Regions from separate parts of the Cytobacillus sp. FSL K6-0265 genome, predicted to be linked through region 2. Evidence: a T-box and tRNA genes for the amino acid it is inferred to sense, from the RefSeq annotation. Region 2 holds a T-box; the other holds one or more tRNA genes.
What was found. The T-box of region 2 lies ahead of ileS (isoleucine--tRNA ligase). A T-box ahead of a tRNA ligase gene usually reads a tRNA of that ligase, here a tRNA-Ile.

Region 1 (7,249 bases), 1.9 Mb from region 2:
GGTTCGACTCCCTTCACCCGCACCATTTTTATTTTCAATATTTGCGGAAGTAGTTCAGTGGTAGAACATCACCTTGCCAAGGTGAGGGTCGCGGGTTCGAATCCCGTCTTCCGCTCCATATGCGCCCGTAGCTCAATTGGATAGAGCGTTTGACTACGGATCAAAAGGTTAGGGGTTCGACTCCTCTCGGGCGCGTTTTGTTTCGGGAAGTAGCTCAGCTTGGTAGAGCACTTGGTTTGGGACCAAGGGGTCGCAGGTTCGAATCCTGTCTTCCCGACCACGAATACTTTCTAGGGGCCTTAGCTCAGCTGGGAGAGCGCCTGCTTTGCACGCAGGAGGTCAGCGGTTCGATCCCGCTAGGCTCCACCAATTCAATTTTTATACAATATATACTATGGCGGTGTAGCTCAGCTGGCTAGAGCGTACGGTTCATACCCGTGAGGTCGGGGGTTCGATCCCCTCCGCCGCTATTGCTTTTCTATTAATGGAGGAATACCCAAGTCTGGCTGAAGGGATCGGTCTTGAAAACCGACAGGGGTGTTAAAGCCCGCGGGGGTTCGAATCCCTCTTCCTCCGCCATTAATATTTATTATCGCGGGGTGGAGCAGTCCGGTAGCTCGTCGGGCTCATAACCCGAAGGTCGCAGGTTCAAATCCTGCCCCCGCAATCTGGTCCGGTAGTTCAGTTGGTTAGAATGCCTGCCTGTCACGCAGGAGGTCGCGGGTTCGAGTCCCGTCCGGACCGCCATTTACATATTCATTATTTTGGCTCAGTAGCTCAGTCGGTAGAGCAAAGGACTGAAAATCCTTGTGTCGGCGGTTCGATTCCGTCCTGAGCCACCATTTAGTCTTTTTTGGAGGGGTAGCGAAGTGGCTAAACGCGGCGGACTGTAAATCCGCTCCTTCGGGTTCGGCAGTTCGAATCTGCCCCCCTCCACCATCTAGGGGTATAGTTTAATGGTAAAACGAAGGTCTCCAAAACCTTTGATGTGGGTTCGATTCCTACTACCCCTGCCAATTATGGCGGTTGTGGCGAAGTGGTTAACGCATCGGATTGTGGTTCCGACATTCGTGGGTTCGATTCCCATCAGCCGCCCCATTTTAAATATTTTTATTGGGCTATAGCCAAGTGGTAAGGCAACGGATTTTGATTCCGTCATTCGTAGGTTCGAACCCTACTAGCCCAGTTATGGCAGCATAGCCAAGTGGTAAGGCAGAGGTCTGCAAAACCTTTATCCCCGGTTCAAATCCGGGTGTTGCCTTTATGCCGGTGTGGCGGAATTGGCAGACGCGCACGACTCAAAATCGTGTTCCTTCGGGAGTGTCGGTTCGACCCCGACCACCGGTATGTTGAATTTCTTAAATGCGGGTGTAGTTTAGTGGTAAAACCTCAGCCTTCCAAGCTGATGATGAGGGTTCGATTCCCTTCACCCGCTTAAATAGGGGCCTATAGCTCAGCTGGTTAGAGCGCACGCCTGATAAGCGTGAGGTCGATGGTTCGAGTCCATTTAGGCCCACCATTTATATTATTCCGCAGTAGCTCAGTGGTAGAGCATTCGGCTGTTAACCGAACGGTCGTAGGTTCGAATCCTACCTGCGGAGCCATACATATTTTTAGTTTGCGCCTTTAGCTCAGCTGGATAGAGCAACAGCCTTCTAAGCTGTGGGTCAGAGGTTCGAATCCTCTAAGGCGCGTCAAAGCTCATAAATCTTTTATAAGATTTATGAGCTTTTTTTGTATGATTAAGTTTTAAAACCAGCTTCTAGCATCTAGTTAAAGCTATATTGAATAGTCCATAAAAAAAGCTTCCATAAATGGAAGCTAAAAAGGGGGATTTACACTTGTAATAAAAGTTTCTCCAAATGAATCTTTTCTTATACCTATTATTTCTTCACTTTACTTATTTTTATTATTAACAAATTATTTCACTTTTCTAACACATATTATTAGTAAAATAAAATAAGAAGGATTAGAAGTTTAAGAAAGAGGGGCTTTTTATGAAGAAGTGGATATCAACAATGTTTTCTGTAATCATGATTACTTTTCTAGCTGCTTGTGGAAGTGCGGGGAATGATGCAGATTCTAGTGGTAGCGAAGGATCAGTTCCTGCTGCAATCGATGCCAGTATCTCAATACCAAGTCAGATTACAAGGAACGAAGAAGTGCGTTTGGAAGTGAGCGTTACTCAGGGAGACGAGTCTGTGGAAGATGCAGATGAAGTGAAATTTGAAGTGTGGGAAGATGGGAAAAAGGATAATAGTGAATTAATAGAAGCTGATCACGAGAATGATGGAAAGTATGTGGCATCTTATACATTTGAAAAAGATGCTATCTATCATATTCAGTCACATGTCACAGCAAGAAGTATGCACACGATGCCTAAGGTTAAAGTGGCGGTAGGTAGTGCTATAATAGATAACGAAGAAGAAAATCAAGGCCACAGCGCACATGAGCATGATGGAAATGTAGCGATACATATAAGTCCTACTGCTGATATTAAGACGAATGAGGAAACGCCATTTGATATTCATATAACTAAAGAAGAACATGGACTTGAAGAGGCAAATGTGAGGTTAGAAATCGTTCAAACAATTGATGAACATCAGGTGGCTTGGGTAGATGCAGCAGAGCAAACTAGTGGGATGTATACAGCAACCTATGCATTTACTGATAATGGAACATACAAGATTGTCGTTCATGTTGAAAACGATGAAGGTTTACATGAACATAGTGAGTTTGAGGTCATAGTAAATTAACGGTAAAAGAAAGATATTTGCATATGCAGATATCTTTTTTAGCTTATTTAATAGGTAGTTTTCTTGTTAAGCAAGTGAAGTTGCCTTTAATATTGATGAATTTTATACTAATCATAATCAAACTTTCACACTATAAAGAAGAAGCCCTTTATAATAGAAGTAAGTAATTGAAATCAGGAGAGAATAGCTAATGACAAATACTCATTTATTTTTTAATACAAGCATTGGTAAACAGAAACCTAATAGTATAAGGAATAAAGAACAAGTGTGTCCATTCTGTCAGAGAGAGCAATTGACGAATATTATTGCGGAGGAAGGTCCAATCATTTGGTTGGAGAATAAATATCCCGTTTTAGAAAATGCTCATCAAACGGTCTTAATCGAGACAGATAAGTGTAACTCGGAACTTTCACAATATGATGACAAGCATTTAGTCAGCTTGATTACATTTGGTTTAGACAAATGGTTAAGTATGGAGAAAAGTGATAAATATAAATCTGTGATTTTTTTCAAGAATCATGGACCTCATTCAGGTGGAAGCATTGCTCATCCTCATATGCAAATTGTTGGCTTATATGATATTGTGTATCAACATAAAGTTCAGGTTGACGATTTTGTAGGAGAATTAATTGATCAACATGGTGATACTGAATTTTCTCTATCGAATAAACCACGTATTGGCTTTTATGAATTTAATGTTAAATTAGGTGAGAAAAGGGATATAGCAGCGTTTGCTAAATATATTCAAATGGCAACGAAATATATTCTGAGAGATTTTCCATTTACATGTAACAGTTATAATCTATTTTTTTACCATTTTGAGAATGAGATATATGCAAAGATTGTCCCTCGATACGTAACAAGTCCGCTTTTTATCGGATTTTTCTTGCCGCAAGTACCTAATAATATTATGTGGATGGTAAAAGATATTCAAAGTAAATATGTACAATTATAGGTGAATGATTACTCTGTTACAAAAAAGAAATATACGTAGCAGTTGTGATTTTTATCTAAAAAAAATATAATGAAGTATTGTACACAGATTATTTTTAATGAAGAGCCTTTGTTTCATAAGGAGATTGATTAATGACTTCTAAACGAACGACAACATCGAGAATTGATTATACTTTAGTTCTTATTTTATTTTTATTGTTTTTAGTTAGCTGTATTTCCATATATAGTGCACAAACAACTGAACAATACGGTGAAAATTTTTTACTTAAGCAAATTGTATGGTATGTAGTGGGTATAGGGATTATACTAGCGGTCATAACATTAGATGCTGAGCAATTAAAGAAAATCTCTTGGTATGCTTACGGTTTTGGACTATTGCTACTTGGATTTCTTGTTGTCGCACCTGAGAGTATTGCTCCGGTAATTAATGGCGCTAAATCATGGATACGACTGCCTGGTCTTGGGCAAATACAGCCAGCTGAGTTAGTTAAGGTTTTTCTTATACTCGCTCTAGCCAGGGTCATCGATGATCATCATCAAAAGACACAATTAAAAACAGTAAAAACAGATTTTTTCCTATTATTTAAAATGCTAGTTGTTACGGGATTCCCTTTATTACTCATCATGCAACAACCGGATTTAGGCACTTCCTTAGTAATTTTAGCCATAATGCTCGGAATGGTTTTCATTTCAGGTATTACATGGAAAATACTCGCACCTATTGTAAGTGTAGGTGTTACGCTAGTTGTTTCTATTTTTTATTTTGTATTGTGGCACCCAGAGTTGTTGGAAAAATATTTGGGCGTGAAGGAATACCAATTAGGGCGAATTTATTCTTGGATCGATCCTTATAATTATCAAAGTTCTACAGGATTTCAATTAACGCGTTCCTTACTTGCAATTGGTTCTGGAGAGACAACAGGAAAGGGATATGGCACAAGAGAAGTTTACTTACCAGAGAGTCACACAGATTTTATCTTTAGTATTATAGGAGAAGAGTTCGGTTTTGTTGGGGCAAGTGTGGTAGTGAGTTTATTTTTCTTATTAATTTATCATTTGACTAAAGTAGGCATTAGTACGAGAACGCCATTCTATACCTATGTTTGTGTAGGGGTAATTAGTTTAATTACCTTTCATGTCTTTCAAAATATCGGAATGACAATTGGTGTTTTACCGATTACTGGGATTCCACTACCATTCATAAGTTATGGAGGAAGCTCGCTCATGGGCAATATGCTGGCCATGGGGCTGATTTTTTCAATTGGTTTTCATAGTAAACGATACATGTTTTCCAGATCATCGTAAGAAAAAACCCGAGAATCTTTATTCTCGGGTTAATGCTATTTAGATAGATGTACCAATATCCAATATAACTACCTTCGTATCAACTTTAATGTTTAAGTCGGGATATCCCTTTTTCCATTCTTCATAATCAAAATTCCTGATTTTTGTGCTATATTCCTTCCCTATTCCGATTGGATCGACATTATCTTCTTGAAAAGACTGAATAAGCGCTGTACATTCATTTTTTATTTTCTTATCGATAAATTTCGTTATTTCTTTTATTTTATCATCATTCAAATTATTTCCGGAATATTCCTTTATATTCCCTTGGACTTTGATTTTAATGGTGATGTTTGTTGGATTATTGGTGTCTAATTTATATTTATGACTGGAATGTATACTTTTAATAGCTAATTTTTCACCATCCGGCAAGTCGATAGCGAAATCGCCTTTACTATAACGGTCAACTAGTAATTTAAAATAAAATAATTTATCACTTGGAAGAATTTTATATGAAGCATGATCTTTAAATAAAGATATCCCGTCTAGTTCAATTTCCTGCTCATTTATTTTTTTGATGTGTGGTAAAAAAACATCCTTCCCTTCTTGATAAAAATCTCTCATAAATAAGGTTAAGTTCGTTTTAGGTAAATCACCATATTCAATATTATGATCAATTAAGTCTGATATAAAGGTTCCATTCCCTTGGGGGCCGTATTCTCCTTTTAATATTTCTTCTGTACTACTATCTGTGGTTGCGAAGTAGATTCGTTTTCCAATGGATGCATCTCGCTGATAAGCATCTACATAAGGAGTTAATCCACGTTCGGCAATGGCAATATTATATAAAGTAAGCCTTAAACCTCCGACCACAATAGGCGAGGGTGATTGCCGGTTTGCTTTATACAATGTCTCTCTCCTGAGGTCGCCGCTTGTTGTGACAGTTTTGTTCTCTACACTCATTTCTTTATTAAATATTTGCATAAGAAAAGTTGTCTTTAACAAATGCTCATCACTCGTATCAGGATCAAAGCCAGTTGCGACCGCAATATTAAGTTCATCTATAATCCTTTTTTCTACACACCCAGATAGTATGAACAGGCAGCAAATGATACAAATCCATTTTCTCATGTTTTCACCTTCTTTATAATGAGGGATAAACAGTACAATAAGGGAATATAAACGAATACAAAAGCAACAGTCATCTGTTCAACAATGTTATTAAAACTTTCAATGTCTACGCCTTTCTCAAAAAGAGTAACAATAATAACAGCGATGGTTGAAATCAGTATGGCACCTTTTCTTTGCTTTAGTTTAGTGGCTCTTTTTAGTAACCTAGAAGCGACCCAAAGAGAGAGACATATATTCGGTAATAATATCAAACACCAATTGGCGACCCCAATATACTCGAAGCGTTCAACAAATGGAAATTGCACCATTTGCCACATAGAAAGTGTAGCCCAAATTGTATTTTCTAATTGCTTTTTTGAGAAATAGGAAAAAGCAATAATCGCTAATACCGTATAAAAAATTGTTGTGGTGGCGACTCCGATATGTGCCCATTTTTTCGACTTCTCTGGTTTGTTAATAAATGGATAGATGAATAAAATAGCTTCAAATCCAACAGAAGTGAGGGACATATGATAGGAAGCTTGTAGTAACTCAGTAATATTATGTTCCCAAATCGGTAATAAGTGGGTGAAGTCGGCGTACTTTAGAGTAAAGGTGAATGTAAATATTAAATAGACTGGTAATATAGTTCCAAAAAAACAAATACCCACAACTGTCCTAAGACCACCGTATACAATATATATGGATAAAAGTAAGAAAAACAATGAAAAGACAAAATTATTTATATCTGGAAACATCCATATTTGAATAACTTCAATAAAATTCAATATAAAGGATAGAAGATAAATGATATAAAATAAAATAAAGGCGAAGCTTACCACCTTACTAATGAATCGGCCAAAAAGAAACTCATGAACGGTAATAATATCTCCATTAACCATTTCACATAATTTGTACATCATCCATAATACAAGATGAATATAACTACCAAGAATGAGAATGGAAATCCATGCATCATGTCCAGCATAGTCGGCAATAATTCTTTGGTATCCTAGAACGCCAATGCCAATTTGCATAGAGATAATCACATAAAAAACGAGATAGGGAGATATTTTTAAGTTATTGGGAATCGTTTGGCTTTGCATATTAATCACCTCTACTAAGGCTGGGATTATTCATCAATG
Region 2 (7,249 bases):
CCCTTCGCATGTGTTTGCATATAATAAATGATTCCGATGATGACAATAACAGTAATCAAATAAAAAAACCACATTTGACCTTCTAATATTCCCCAGGCTGCACCTGTGTTCCGATGGGAAGTAATATACAGAAAATCTTCAATGACAGTCATACTTTCACCAAGCGTAAAATTCTTGACAATTAACCATTTAGTCCATTGATCAAAAGCAATAATCAATAAAGCGATTATGTAGAAAAACACAAAGGCAACCTCCAATATTCATTTGTATACCTTTGCATTTTAGCATAAACCCATAAAAAACGGTAGCATTGCTCTTTAAGGCGATTGTTTTAATCATAAAGGGCTTTACGATAGAACCTTTTAAGAGACTGACAATCGTCCATTGTTTGTAGCGTAGGGATTAATGTTAATAAATCTTCTGGCAAAAACTCACCAGAAATTTCACATGTGCCAAATTGGCCATTTTCATACTTCTCTATCGCCTTTTCAACATCATATAATTCATCTAATATCATTTCATTTATAAAGGGGTGAAGATTACTTTGCATTAACCTCTCCAGTAACTCTTGTCTCGTATTACGAAGCTCTTCAATTAGTGGAATAACATGTGGTTGATTGTTCAAAAAAATCCCCCTTCATCCTTCAAGATTGTTCATAAAGTTATTATGAGCAACTGGCTAATTTTGAACGCCTCTAAAGATTTTACAAGCTGAACAAGTTTTACAGGTTGAGGAAAATTTTATTAGTTTCACTCAAAGAGGAAAAGGTTGAGACATGATAAAATTATTCACTTCAATATTTGTTAACAACTTTTCATTAAAATTATGATCGTTTTTATAGCAAATCTTTTTTAGAATTCTCCTTGATTTCTAACTTCATTCACCCTTCTTATATAATCATGAAAAGAAAACAGAAAAAGACCCGAACGAATAGTTCGGGCCTTGATTAGGCTAATACTAAATTTAGTTCAAATCGCTATAGTTTTCTTTCACGACAGTAGCACAACGTGGGCAAAGGGTTGAAAATTCTTCTACTTCCCCAACATCTGGAGTGACTGTCCAACAACGTTCACATGTTTCACCTTCAGCTTTAGAAACCATGATTGCTACATTGTCAAATTTATGCGCTTCATTTGGTGCTTGCTCTAAGCTGCCTGCCACTTCAAATGCAGAAACGATAAATAGTTGTGGTAAGCTTTCTGAAATAGAATCAAGTAAGGAATTGGTTTCGTTATCAACATACAACGTTACTTTTGCTGTCAATGATTTACCGATCACTTTTTCATTTCGTGCTTCTTCTAGCGCTTTTAGGACATGATTTCTTAATTTCATGAAAGCTGTCCATTTTGTCGTTAATTCTTCCGCATTAGCAAAAGTTTGTACTGTCGGCATATCTGTCAATTGAACACTCATCTCTTCCACACTTGGAATGTGACGCCATACTTCATCAGCAGTATGAGAAAGAATCGGTGATACAAGCTTAGTAAGGGCAACTAAGCTATCATAAAGCACTGTTTGAATCGCACGACGATCATGTTGATCTTGCGCTTCAATGTACAGAACATCTTTCGCAAAATCTAGATAGAATGAACTTAAGTCTAAAGTACAGAAATTATTAACAGCATGGTAAATGCCTGCAAATTCATAGTTCTCATAAGCTTGTAGCGATGTTTCGATTAGGTTATTTAACTTTACTAACATAAACTGATCGACTTCACGTAATTCATCATAAGAGACACGATGTACTGCCGGATCGAAATCAGCTAAGTTTCCTAATAAGAAGCGGAAAGTGTTTCTAATTTTACGGTAAACTTCTGCTACTTGTTTTAAGATTGGATCAGATACTCTTACATCTGCTTGGTAATCAACTGATGCAACCCAAAGTCTTAAAATATCTGCACCTAATTGGTTCATCACTTTTGAAGGTACAATGACATTACCAATTGACTTACTCATTTTTCTACCTTCACCATCTAAAACAAAGCCGTGACTTAAGATGCCTTTATATGGTGCTTTACCAGTTACAGCGACACCTGTAGATAATGATGAGTTAAACCAACCTCTATACTGGTCAGACCCTTCTAGATAAAGGTCTGCTGGTCTTTGTAAATCTTCACGCTCAAGTAATACTGCTTGATGCGAAGAGCCGGAATCAAACCAAACATCCATAATATCCGTTTCTTTTGTAAACACACCATTTGGACTACCTGGATGAGTAAATCCTTCAGGCAATAATTCCTTCGCCTCTTTTTCAAACCACACATTCGAACCATGCTCTCTAAATAGTTGGGATACATGATCAATTGTTTCGTCTGTAATAATCTCTTCTCCATTTTCTGCATAGAAGACAGGAATTGGCACACCCCATGCACGCTGTCTAGAAATACACCAATCACCACGATCACGAACCATATTATAAAGCCTTGTTTCGCCCCATGCCGGTGTAAATGTTGTATCATTAATTGCTTGCAATAATTCTTGTCTAAAATCTTTAATAGAAGCAAACCATTGGGCTGTTGCACGGAAAATAACTGGTTTTTTTGTGCGCCAATCATGTGGATAAGAATGCTTGATAAAAGAAAGCTTCAATAACGCGCCAACTTCTTCCAATTTTTCTGTGATTGGTTTATTGGCCTTATCATAGAAAAGACCTTCAAAACCAGGTGCTTCTTCTGTCATTACCCCTTTGTCATCCACCGGACATAATACATCTAAGCCATATTTAGAGCCAATGTAAAAGTCGTCTTCACCATGTCCTGGAGCCGTATGAACACAACCAGTACCAGCGTCTGTAGTTACATGGTCACCAAGCATAACAAGTGAATCACGGCCATATAATGGATGTTCAGCAGTCACATATTCTAACTCACTACCTTGAATCGTTTGAACGACCTTAGGATTTTCCCAGCCAATCTCTTCTGTTACAGACCCTAGTAGATCTTCAGCTACTAAATATTTTTCGTTAGCCACTTCAACGACAACATACTTTAGTTTCGGGTGGACAGAAATACCTAAGTTAGCCGGCATTGTCCAAGGCGTCGTTGTCCAAATAACAATACGTACGTCTTCAGATAAAACATCTTTACCGTCTTTCACTTTAAATCCTACATAAATGGAAGCGGATTGCTTATCTTTATATTCAATCTCAGCTTCTGCTAATGCAGACTCAGATGATGGAGACCAGTAAACAGGTTTCTTCCCTTTATAGATATAACCTTTTTTCGCCATCTCACCAAAAACTTTGATTTGTTGGGCCTCATAGGCAGGTTTTAATGTAATATAGGGATTTTCCCAATCTCCGCGAACACCCAACCGCATAAATTGTTCACGTTGATTCTCGATTTGACCGTAAGCATATTCTTCACAAAGTTTACGAAATTCTGCTACCGTCATTTCTTTACGTTTTACACCTTTATTCGTTAATGCTTGTTCAATGGGCAATCCATGCGTATCCCAACCAGGTACATATGGTGCATGGTAACCACTCATTGACTTATAGCGGTTAATGAAGTCTTTTAAAACTTTATTTAACGCATGTCCGATATGAAGATCGCCATTCGCATAGGGAGGTCCGTCGTGCAGGATAAACAATGGCTGATTTTTCGTGCGCTCAAGCACTTTTGCGTAAATATCTTGTTCATTCCATTCTGTTTGCATTTCAGGTTCTCTTTTTGGCAAATTTCCTCTCATTGGAAAATCTGTTTTAGGCATTAATAAAGTATCTTTGTAATCCATAGCTCATTTCCTCCTCAACATACTACATAACATTATGACCAAAGTAGCGCTCATACATAAGGTACTCGGGGAAAACACAAAAAACCCCTCATCCCAAAAAAAGGGACGAGAGGTTATATATTCCCGCGGTACCACCCTTGTAGATAGAGAAATTCCCTATCCGCTCAAAAATCAATTCGTAACGTGAACGTCTACGCCTTACTCTAACTTTTTAGCTCAAGTAAGGAACTCAAGGGTGATGTTCAAATTCTTCTTCTTAATATCAGGCTTTCACCTTCCCTGAATCGCTGAAGTGGGAATCCACTCTTTTAAGTAAGATAGAATGCTACTATCCCTGTCATCGTTTTATCATGTTTTTTCTAGATTATATGCGATAGGATACAACTTCGTCAAGTCGGTTTAATTCAGAAGTTAAAGTATCTTATACCCTAGATTCTTCTTCTTTTGTAGACTTCAAGTCTGTTGTATCTAGCTCATATTCCATTAAGTGGTCCCAATCATCATTTTGTAGCATATCTAATTGGGCTTCGATTAACATTTTAAAACGATTTCTAAATACTTTCGATTGCTTTTTCAAATCTTCTATATCCAGCGCAATCTTCCTTGCTTTAGATAATGATTCATTCACAATCCTGTCAGCGTTTTTCTCCGCCTCACGAATAATTAGCTTTGCCTCTTTCTGTGCGTTTCGCTTCACTTCTTCCCCAGCTTCTTGCGCAACAACAATCGACTTATTTAACGTCTCTTCAATCGTATTAAAATGTCCGACTCTTTCATTTAAGTCGTTTAAACGCTCTTCTAATTCCTTCTTCTCACGAATAATGATTTCATAGTCTTTAATCACTTGATCTAAAAACTCATTTACTTCATCTTCATCATATCCACGAAAACCTTTGCTGAACTCTTTGTTATGAATATCTAACGGTGTTAATGGCATAAGGCCACCTCCTAGATCAGTTGGTCAAATTATGTATTTGTTAACATGTAATTCGACAGTTTCTTGCAGATTCCTGCATAAAATTCGATACACTTTCAATTTTATATCGGTAAAACACTATAATCATTATAGCTAAAAAAGATTATTTTTGTATACCAACAACTACTTTCCATTTTTCTTTCTTCGTTTTTCCTTCTATCGCAATCACCTTACAGCGCCCATAGCCTCTAACAGAAATCGTATCACTTTCACGGCAATCGAACGCTACATTTTCTTTCATTGCCCAATTTACTTTTACTTTTTTTGCAGCAATAAGTTGTTGCGCCTTTTGTCTAGAAAAATTATAAATTGATGCAATCAACGTATCAAGTCTTAAGGATGACATTGTAAAAACTTTTTCTTGCCATTGCTCTTTTGCATCAATAACAGATGAAAATGGTTTTTCTTCAAGTTTAACAGAAGCTTTCCCAACAGATTCTAATTGCATAGAAATATAAGATGATACTTCCTTAGAAACAATTACTTGTATCGTATGACCTTCAAACAAAATATCTCCAAATTTACTTCTTTTCAATCCGAGTGACATAAGACTGCCGAGCACTTGTGGATGCTCGATTAATACGAATTTATGAGGATAATTTACTTCGTATAATTCTAAGCAAAAATCGTCCATTTCCGGTACAAAATAATCTGGATAAATTAGCGCACGTTTTCTTTCGGCGTTTCTATGTCCACCTTCAAATTGCACGCACACATCACTTTGTGATCCAATGATGGTGTGTAAAATATCTTGTTCCCTTGGATCGAGAAAGTCAGTAAGCTTAGGCGCATACGATTGTTCAACCGTTTGTCGCCAACTTAACACTTGATCAATAAACTCCCTCTCTTCCGGACGAAAGTGTTGATATATATTTGACATGAGCTTACTCCTTTAACAACAGTTGTGTTATAGTATATCATTTATTAAATTTGCATGTTTTGCAATTTCCTTTGAAAACCTATTATTAAAAAAAAACAAAAATACGAGCTAAGCATTAGCTCGTATTTTTTACATCATCCATAAAAAGATTTGTCGAATTCCCGATGTTGCTAAATTTAATACTAAAATAGCCACAATCGGAGAAATATCTAACATTCCACCAATTGGCGGAATAACACGTCTAAATGGTTCTAGAAAGGGTTCACAAATTTTTGTTAGAACTTGCCCAATACTAGATTCCCTTGCATTTGGGAACCATGACATGAGTATGTAAATGATTAATGCCCATGAATAAATCTCCACGGCTGTAATAATAATCGAAAATAAAGTTGCCATAATTAATTTACCACCTCGAGTTCTCTTCTTCATGTTCCTGAATCATTTGCGAAATATTCCCTGATACTTCAACATTTTCAGGCGTACATAAAAAGATGTCCATTCCAATTTTTTGTATATCTCCACCAATGGCATACACCGTTCCACTTAAAAAATCAACAATGCGCTTTGCTTGGCTTTTATCAATTCTTTGAAGATTAACAACCACTGCTTTTCTATTCTTTAATTGATCAGCAATTTCTTGCGCTTCCGCATAGACGCGTGGCTCAACAAGAACAACTTTAGATGATTTTTGCTGACCGCCTTGTCCTTGAACAGATTGTAAACTAACAACATTTTGTTTTGTTGCAGCGTGCTGCCTTTGCGATGTCCGAATAGAGGTTGTTTCTTGTTCCTCTTTACGATCCCTGCTATTGGCGTACTCATCTTCTCTTGGCTCATAGTTGTCTTCTTCGTCATCTAAAAAGAAATATGATTTAAACTTTGATTTTATACTCATCTGCACCTAACCTCCTTACTTTTCTTTTCCAACTAAAGCCGTTCCTATACGGACCATTGTTGCGCCTTCTTCAATAGCAATTTGATAATCATTGGACATTCCCATTGATAATTCTATACACGGTGCATGAGATAATTGAAGTGATACTACTTCTTGCTGAAGCAACTTCAAATTTCGAAAACAGTTTCTTAATACTGTCTCATCATTTGTCAATGGCGCCATAGTCATAAGGCCTACTACTTCTATTTGTTTAAAATCTGACAACGCTTTAACAAAAGGAATGACTTCTTCTCTGGATAACCCTTGCTTTGAATCTTCTCCAGACACATTCACTTGAATAAAGCATTTAATTGATTTTTTCGCACGCTTTTCAATCTCTTTAGCAAGAGACATCCGATCTAATGAATGTATATAATCCACTTCATTTATGATATTTTTTACTTTTCTAGATTGTAAGCTCCCAATATAATGCCAAACAGCCCCATTGTTTATGACGGCTTGTTTTTCTAACAGACCTTCATCACGATTTTCCCCTAGGTTATTAACTCCTGCTGCAATTGCCTCCTGTGCTCTTTCTGTTGATACATATTTTGTCACTGCGATAATCTTTACGTCATCACTAGGACGATTCATTTTTTCACAAACAGTTTGTATATTTTCCTTAATCCTCTTTAAGTTCTCTTGTACATTCAAGATGCTATTCCTCCTCACACAAACCAATAAAGCTCATCATTCTACCCGTTTTCCCTTCATCTCTTCGGT

Region 1: it has a tRNA-Ile gene. The T-box ahead of ileS (isoleucine--tRNA ligase) is inferred to sense a tRNA for this amino acid. The anticodon was not compared.

Annotation. Positions count from the first base shown of each region.
Region 1 is NZ_JBBOPE010000001.1:3,694,898-3,702,146, reverse strand. It holds tRNA gene MHH73_RS18820 (tRNA-Leu) at 1-25, shown strand, start outside; tRNA gene MHH73_RS18815 (tRNA-Gly) at 44-118, shown strand; tRNA gene MHH73_RS18810 (tRNA-Arg) at 122-195, shown strand; tRNA gene MHH73_RS18805 (tRNA-Pro) at 204-280, shown strand; tRNA gene MHH73_RS18800 (tRNA-Ala) at 294-369, shown strand; tRNA gene MHH73_RS18795 (tRNA-Met) at 397-470, shown strand; tRNA gene MHH73_RS18790 (tRNA-Ser) at 487-579, shown strand; tRNA gene MHH73_RS18785 (tRNA-Met) at 594-667, shown strand; tRNA gene MHH73_RS18780 (tRNA-Asp) at 671-747, shown strand; tRNA gene MHH73_RS18775 (tRNA-Phe) at 767-842, shown strand; tRNA gene MHH73_RS18770 (tRNA-Tyr) at 856-939, shown strand; tRNA gene MHH73_RS18765 (tRNA-Trp) at 943-1,016, shown strand; tRNA gene MHH73_RS18760 (tRNA-His) at 1,023-1,098, shown strand; tRNA gene MHH73_RS18755 (tRNA-Gln) at 1,115-1,186, shown strand; tRNA gene MHH73_RS18750 (tRNA-Cys) at 1,191-1,261, shown strand; tRNA gene MHH73_RS18745 (tRNA-Leu) at 1,266-1,347, shown strand; tRNA gene MHH73_RS18740 (tRNA-Gly) at 1,365-1,435, shown strand; tRNA gene MHH73_RS18735 (tRNA-Ile) at 1,443-1,519, shown strand; tRNA gene MHH73_RS18730 (tRNA-Asn) at 1,530-1,604, shown strand; tRNA gene MHH73_RS18725 (tRNA-Arg) at 1,621-1,694, shown strand; gene MHH73_RS18720 (FixH family protein) at 1,998-2,756, shown strand; gene MHH73_RS18715 (DUF4931 domain-containing protein) at 2,947-3,711, shown strand; gene MHH73_RS18710 (FtsW/RodA/SpoVE family cell cycle protein) at 3,843-5,015, shown strand; gene MHH73_RS18705 (Ger(x)C family spore germination protein) at 5,055-6,125, opposite strand; gene MHH73_RS18700 (GerAB/ArcD/ProY family transporter) at 6,122-7,210, opposite strand; gene MHH73_RS18695 (spore germination protein) at 7,237-7,249, opposite strand, start outside.
Region 2 is NZ_JBBOPE010000001.1:1,768,869-1,776,117, reverse strand. It holds gene lspA (signal peptidase II) at 1-242, opposite strand, end outside; gene MHH73_RS09185 (hypothetical protein) at 332-625, opposite strand; gene ileS (isoleucine--tRNA ligase) at 965-3,736, opposite strand; T-box leader at 3,835-4,086, opposite strand; gene MHH73_RS09175 (DivIVA domain-containing protein) at 4,158-4,673, opposite strand; gene MHH73_RS09170 (YlmH family RNA-binding protein) at 4,816-5,592, opposite strand; gene MHH73_RS09165 (YggT family protein) at 5,722-5,988, opposite strand; gene MHH73_RS09160 (cell division protein SepF) at 5,996-6,487, opposite strand; gene MHH73_RS09155 (YggS family pyridoxal phosphate-dependent enzyme) at 6,503-7,180, opposite strand; gene pgeF (peptidoglycan editing factor PgeF) at 7,185-7,249, opposite strand, start outside.